DNA from 3 places in the Afipia sp. GW822-FHT03D08 genome. Region 2 is predicted to be linked to each of the others. Evidence: predicted binding sites of a transcription regulator. Region 2 holds the regulator's gene; each other region holds the start of a gene.
The links. The regulator PhoB, encoded in region 2, activates phosphate uptake and scavenging genes when phosphate is short. The targets are predictions, from matches to a motif close to TGTCATNNANCTGTCAT.
Positions count from the first base shown of each region.

Region 1: the regulator PhoB is predicted to act here: its motif matches at 945-961, upstream of AC1RM7_RS17085 (inorganic phosphate transporter).
Region 3: the regulator PhoB is predicted to act here: its motif matches at 790-806, upstream of phnF (phosphonate metabolism transcriptional regulator PhnF).

Region 1 is NZ_JBXANK010000002.1:452,369-454,634, reverse strand. Features, by position in the region: gene AC1RM7_RS17090 (GumC family protein) at 1-807, shown strand, start outside; gene AC1RM7_RS17085 (inorganic phosphate transporter) at 1,007-2,266, shown strand, end outside.
Region 2 is NZ_JBXANK010000002.1:586,610-588,875, reverse strand. Features, by position in the region: gene pstB (phosphate ABC transporter ATP-binding protein PstB) at 1-89, shown strand, start outside; gene phoU (phosphate signaling complex protein PhoU) at 116-832, shown strand; gene phoB (phosphate regulon transcriptional regulator PhoB) at 860-1,570, shown strand; gene arsC (arsenate reductase (glutaredoxin)) at 1,634-2,038, opposite strand; gene AC1RM7_RS17690 (LacI family DNA-binding transcriptional regulator) at 2,188-2,266, shown strand, end outside.
Region 3 is NZ_JBXANK010000001.1:182,341-184,606, reverse strand. Features, by position in the region: gene phnH (phosphonate C-P lyase system protein PhnH) at 1-273, opposite strand, end outside; gene phnG (phosphonate C-P lyase system protein PhnG) at 273-731, opposite strand; gene phnF (phosphonate metabolism transcriptional regulator PhnF) at 862-1,593, shown strand; gene phnE (phosphonate ABC transporter, permease protein PhnE) at 1,604-2,266, opposite strand, start outside.

The DNA of each region.
Region 1 (2,266 bases), 130 kb from region 2:
GGCGCTGGCGCGGCACCTGGGGCTGCGGCGCCTCTCGGCGAACGGCTGGGATCACTCCAGACGCGCTTGCGGGAAGCCGAACAGCGATATGAGAAATATCGCACTGACAGCCTGGCGATGATGGCTGGTGGTCAATCCAGTGCCGAGAAACAAGCCAGTGAGATATCCGAACAGATCGCCGCGGCCGAGGCCAGAGCCGGCGGCTTGCGTTCGACGCTGAATCAACTCCAGCGTGCCCGGAAAATCCTGGATGGCGGCGGAATTCCGGACCCTATCCGGGGAGGAGCAATCGGGACATTCAGAAGCCGTTACGCCGCCGCACGGGAACTGGAAATTGATCTTTCCGAAACGCTCGGACCGCGTCACCCCGACCTCGTGATCGCCAGGATGCGGGCGACCGAAGCCAGACGGCTGCTGGAACAGGCGATTCAGGATGGGGTTCAGTCGGCTGCAGCCGATCTGGAACGTACCCGCGCAGTGGTGACGCAACTCAAGAACCGCCTTGAAGCGTCAAGGCAAAATTCCGTCAAAACCAGCGAAGCGAGTGCGCGGCTCAAGGAACTGGAGCGGGACGTCGAAGCACACCGTGCTGCATACCAAGCTGTCCTCGCGCGATCTCAGCAACAGCGGCCGGACAACCCGGACGCGCGGGTCTTGAGCCGTGCAGTGGTCCAGCCGGAAACCGGCCGAACGTTCCCCATCGGGACCTTGTTCATCAGCTTGTTGCTCGGTCTTGGTCTGGGTGTCAGCCTGGCCTGGCTGCTTGAATTGATGGATGAGAAAGAAAGAGCGGAAGTACTGCGTTAGGTCGCCGTGTTTCTCGAACCATTCCAAGATCTTGTCCCGGCGTTTTATCCGCAGGCTTCAAAAGCTGCGGAACCCATGAATATTCGCGGACACCGCTCATCTGAAACCGAAGCGCGTCGTTGGGCCGATATGAAAGGTGTCATCCAACCTTCAAGTTAAAAGGTCAAAAAGAACCCCTGAGTTTCATAAGGGGTATGAGATGAGCGACATTACATTGAATTCCGGGGTTGCCGACGGGCAAACCATCGAGCCGGCTTCAAGGCCCAATCTCGATAAAGGTTTTAACCCACTGACCATGATCCTGTTTTTTGGCATCCTCGCCGCGGGTGCAATATTCGTTGCCTACAGCATTTACGTCGATATCGACGCTACCGGCACCAAGGTCACGACCTATCTTCCCTACATCCTGCTGTTTGTTGCGCTGCTGATTGCGCTCGGCTTCGAATTCGTCAACGGCTTCCACGACACCGCAAACGCCGTTGCGACGGTGATCTACACCCATTCGCTTCCGGCGGAATTTGCCGTGATGTGGTCGGGCTTCTTCAACTTTCTTGGCGTGTTGCTGTCGAGCGGCGCGGTTGCTTTCGGCATCGTCTCGCTGCTGCCGGTTGAGCTCATTCTTCAGGTCGGAAGCAGCGCCGGTTTCGCCATGGTGTTCGCGCTCTTGATCGCAGCCATCATCTGGAATCTCGGCACCTGGTACTTCGGTCTTCCGGCTTCCAGCTCCCACACGCTGATCGGCTCGATCATCGGCGTCGGCATCGCCAACGCGGTCATGCGCGGACGCGATGGTACCTCGGGCGTTGACTGGACCAAGGCCACGGAAATCGGCTACGCGTTGTTGCTCTCGCCGTTGTTCGGCTTCTGCATGGCGGCACTTCTGTTGCTGGTGTTGAAGTTCGTTGTTCGCAATCCGGCGCTTTACGCTGCTCCGGAAGGCAACAAGCCACCGCCGCTGTGGATTCGCGGTATCCTGATCGCGACCTGCACCGGCGTCAGCTTCGCGCACGGATCAAACGACGGCCAGAAGGGCATGGGCCTGATCATGCTGATCCTGATCGGCACTGTGCCGACTGCCTATGCGCTGAACCGCGCCTTGCCGGAATCGCAGGTCATCAAGTTCCAGCAGACGTCAGAAGCGGCGTCAAAGGTGATCGCTGCAAAGGGCGCCGGCCATAGCATCATCGGCGATCCCCGTCCGGCAGTGACTCAGTATGTCTCGCTGCACAAGATCAACGAAGGCACTTATCCGTCGCTGGCGGTTCTCGTGAAGGACGTCGGCGATCAGGTGCAGAAGTATGGCACGCTGAGCAAGGTTCCTGCCGAAGCGGTGGGTAACACCCGCAACGATATGTACCTGACTTCGGAGGCGATCCGCTTCCTGATGAAGGACAAGGAAAACGACCTCAGTAAGGAAGATGTCGCGACGCTCAACGCTTACAAGGGTTCGCTCGACAGT
Region 2 (2,266 bases):
AGCTGGTCGAGTTCGACGATACCAACAAGATATTCACTTCGCCGACCGACCGGCGCACACAAGATTACATCACCGGCCGCTTCGGCTGACGCGCATTCGCGGGAGAAAACATATCATGGCTTCAGATCATACCGCCAAAGCGTTCGACGACGACCTTCAGGAACTCAACCGGCTCGTGGCCGAGATGGGCGGACTGGCAGAACGGCAGATCGTCGATTCCGTCGATGCGTTGATCCGGCGCGACGTCGCGCTGGGCAAGCGCGTTGTCGCGGCCGACCTCGAGATCGATAAACTGCAGCACTTGATCGAGGAACGCGCGGTGCTGACGATCGCTCGCCGCCAGCCGATGGCGGTCGATCTGCGTGAAATCGTCAGTTCGATGCGCGTTGCCACCGATCTGGAGCGCATCGGCGACCTGTCGAAGAACATCGGCAAGCGCGTCGCAGCGCTCGACAGCGATTTCCATCCGCTGAAGCTGATCCGTGGCCTTGAACACATGACCGACCTCGTTCAGTCGCAAGTCAAGTCGGTGCTCGATGCATATGCGGCGCACGATCTGCCTGCCGCGATGACCGTCTGGAAGGGCGACGAAGAGGTCGATGCAATCTGCACGTCCCTGTTCCGCGAGCTTCTGACCTATATGATGGAAGACCCGCGCAATATCGGTTTCTGTATTCACTTGATGTTCTGCGCCAAGAATATTGAACGGATCGGCGACCATGCGACCAACATCGCCGAGACGGTTTTCTACATGATCGAAGGCCAGCAGATGCTCGATCAGCGCCCGAAGGGCGACATGACGAACTTTGCAACGGCCGCGTCAGGCAGTTAATTTGTAAGACGAACTAAAGGACTTGAAATGAGCGCCCGAATTCTTGTGGTCGAGGACGAAGAGGCGTTGACCACGCTGCTTCGCTACAACCTGGATGCCGAGGGCTACGACGTCGAGACGGTTGCCCGCGGCGACGATGCGGACACCCGGCTCAAGGAACATGTTCCCGATCTCATCGTGCTCGACTGGATGCTTCCAGGCCTGTCCGGGATCGAGCTTTGCCGCCGGTTGCGTGCACGACCCGAGACCAAGCAGATTCCGATTATCATGCTGACCGCGCGCGGCGAGGAAAGCGAAAGGGTGAGGGGCCTTGCGACCGGAGCGGACGACTATATCGTCAAACCGTTCTCGGTGCCGGAACTGCTGGCGCGTGTGAAGGGTCTGCTGCGGCGCGCAAGTCCCGAACGCCTCGCGACCGTTCTCGCCTTTGGCGACATCGAACTAGATCGTGACCGGCGGCGCGTTGCCCGTTCTGGCCGCCCGATCGACTTGGGCCCGACCGAATACCGGCTTCTGGAGTTCTTCCTGGAACACCCGGGGCGTGTGTTCAGCCGCGAGCAGCTGCTCGATGGCGTGTGGGGCCGTGACATCTATATCGACGAGCGCACGGTGGACGTACACATCGGCCGTCTCAGGAAGCTGCTGAATCTTGGGCGCGAGTCGGATCCGATCCGCACGGTTCGTGGCGCGGGCTACGCGCTTGACGATCGCTTCGCCAAGGCTGATTCGCAAAACTGAGTCGCAAGTTGCCTGACCTTCACCTCGCATAAGCAGGGTGTTGGTCATCGGCAGCGACGTGCCTCACACAGGGTTGACGACGTCGCCGTCTTCCTTGACGAACCTGCCTATGTGCGGATTTGGCAGAACGTCAAGCACAGCCTCCGAGGGCCGGCACAGCTTGACGCCCTTAGGTGTCACGACGATCGGCCGATTGATCAGGATTGGGTGTGCGAGCATCTGATCGATCAGATCATCATCTGTCCATTTCGGATCGCCGAGCCCAAGCTCGGCATAGGGTGTGCCCTTCTCGCGCAAAAGCGAGTGCACAGAAACTCCCATCGCCGCAATGAGCTCGATCAGTTCTGAGCGGGTGGGCGGCTGCTTCAGATACTCGATAATTGTGGGCTCGATGCCGCTTTGCCGGATCATTGCCAGCGTGTTGCGGGACGTTCCGCAATCCGGGTTGTGATAGATGGTGACGTTCATGGCTGCATCCGTCTTTTAACCAGGCCAATCCGGTTTTCGACCGCTCAAGCCTTGTACGTTGACGGCCGGAATGCGTCGAGTCCGGGCCTTGCGCTTGCTTGTTTTATAGAGCCTCCAAGTCTACGCTCGCCGCGCTAACGTCGTTTGGGATGCAGGAATCGATGAGGCCGAGGCTAGCCGATGTTGCACGTATGGCGGGGGTCGACGTATCCACCGCTTCACGGGTGC
Region 3 (2,266 bases), on a different contig from region 2:
CGGGGCGCCTGTCTGAAACCGCAGCCATGTATCAATCGCGGGTTCGGCTGAAAAGCGGTCGTCAATCCAGATTGGCGTATCGTGGTCGAACAGGGCCAGCGAAACGGCGGCAGTGGCGGTCATCATAGGCGACGGTGCATGAACTCCCTCTGCGACGGTTTGGACCGAGCCGGGGCGCGCCAGCGCGTTCATCACGCTGCGGAACACGGATTGCGATGACTTTACTGGATCGACAAAGCCACCACTGGAGTCAAGGCTGGTATGGAGTGTCATCAGCCCTCGCCCCTGACCAGCGTGTAGAAATCGACGCGGGTCGCCGCAGTCTCCGCCGCTTGCCGCAATCGCGCGTCTTCAAGCTCGCGACGCAACGGAGCAATGACCTTTTGTTCGATATCAGCCTTGAAACCGCTGTTCTGGATCAGCGCATCGCACAAGGCGATCAGCCTCGCCTTCTCACCATCCCGCCCCAGCACATAGCCGAAGCCAAGTTCACCGGAGGCTAGCCGCACCGCTGCGCGTGAAACGCTGGCCTCACCGAGATTGAAAGGCGCGCCGTCACCGCCGATCCGGCCCCGAACCATGACAAGCCCGTTCTCGGGTTGCCGGGCTGTTTCGTGAGACGGAACATCGAGCGCTTCGAGGCAGGCGGAAATCCGCTCCGTCGAGGTATGCGCAAGCACAGACATTGCTTTACGGCGACAGGTTTCCGGTGTGGCGTGCGGTTGGGTCATGTCCAGCTTGCCGATTCCAAGTTGTCTATGTTAGTAGACAACTTCGTAACGCAGCGCCATGACAAATTGGTGACGTCGCCATGATTTTCACAGCGTCTGGAATTGGCCGCCCAAACATGTCGTTGCATCCATGAGTTTGTCAGGAGAGCCAGCGACCGGTGTCGCACTCTGGCGCCGTGTCGCGGATTCCATCGAGCAGGCCATCGCCGACGGAACCTATGCCCGCGATACACGCCTTCCCGGTGAACTGGAAATTGCGGAAATCCACCGTGTCAACCGTCACACGGTGCGGCGCGCGCTGGCGGCGCTGGCCGAGCGCGGGCTCGTCCGCGCGGAGCGTGGCAGCGGCACCTATGTCGAGGCTCCGCGCATAGCCTACCCGCTGCGCTCGCGAACCCGTTTTTCCGAGATCGTTGGCGCCGGGGGTCTTGAGGCCAGCGGTCAATTGCTGAGTGCGTCAGTCGAACCCGCGACACGCGAGCTTGCCAAACGGCTGGGGCTCAGGACGGATGCGCCGCTGCTCCGGATCGATGCGTTGCGCATGGCGAACCGTGTTCCAGTCTGTCTTGGAACCACCTGGCTCGACGCAAGCCGCTTTACCGATGGCGGGCGGGTCTATGAGAAGACCCGGTCAATGACCAAGCTGCTCGCGCATTTTGGCGTGCGTGATTATCGCCGCGAATGGACCAATGTCTCCGCTTCTATCGCCGATGCCGCTGATGCGACGCGGCTTGATCTCGCCCTTGGCCGCCCTGTTCTGGTCGCCGACAGCCTGGATGCGGAGCCGAATGGGACGCCCCTGCTCACCACCCGCGCTCGCTTCGCGGCGGAGCGCGTCCAGTTCGTCATCGAGAACAAGTAAGGCTTAAAAGTTAGTGCGGCGCTTCACCGGCGCGACCGATGATCGCTAAGCGCAGGCGGCTTGAGATCAAATCGATCACAGCGACCGCAGCCAGAATCATCAGGATCAGGGTCGAGACTTTCTGCCATTCCAGCACACGGATTTGTTCGGCCAGTTGCAATCCGATGCCCCCGGCGCCGACAATACCGATGATGGTGGCCGAGCGCGTGTTGGATTCAATGAAGTAGAGAATTTGCCCGGCCAGCACGGGAAGCACCTGCGGCATCAAACCGAAGCGAATTTCCTGTAGTTTGCTGCCGCCCGCCGCGCGGATACCCTCGACCTGCTTGCGGTCGGCTCCTTCGATAGCTTCGGAGAAAAGCTTGCCGAACGCACCGAAATCCGAGGTCGCAATCGCCAGCACGCCGGCAAACGGTCCAAGTCCCACGACATTGATCCACACCAGCGCCCAGATCAGCATATCGACGCCCCTGATCGAATCCAGAAAGCGGCGCACCGGAAAGCGCAGGAAAACTGACGGAATGATGTTCCGTGCCGCCAGCAGGCTGACCGGCAGCGCCAGCAGCGCCGCCAGCAACGTGCCGAGAAACGCGATCGACAGCGTTTCCCCCATCGCGACAAGATAGGTGGGGAACGACGTGCCGGGGTCCGGTGGGATCATCAGCGTGATGAA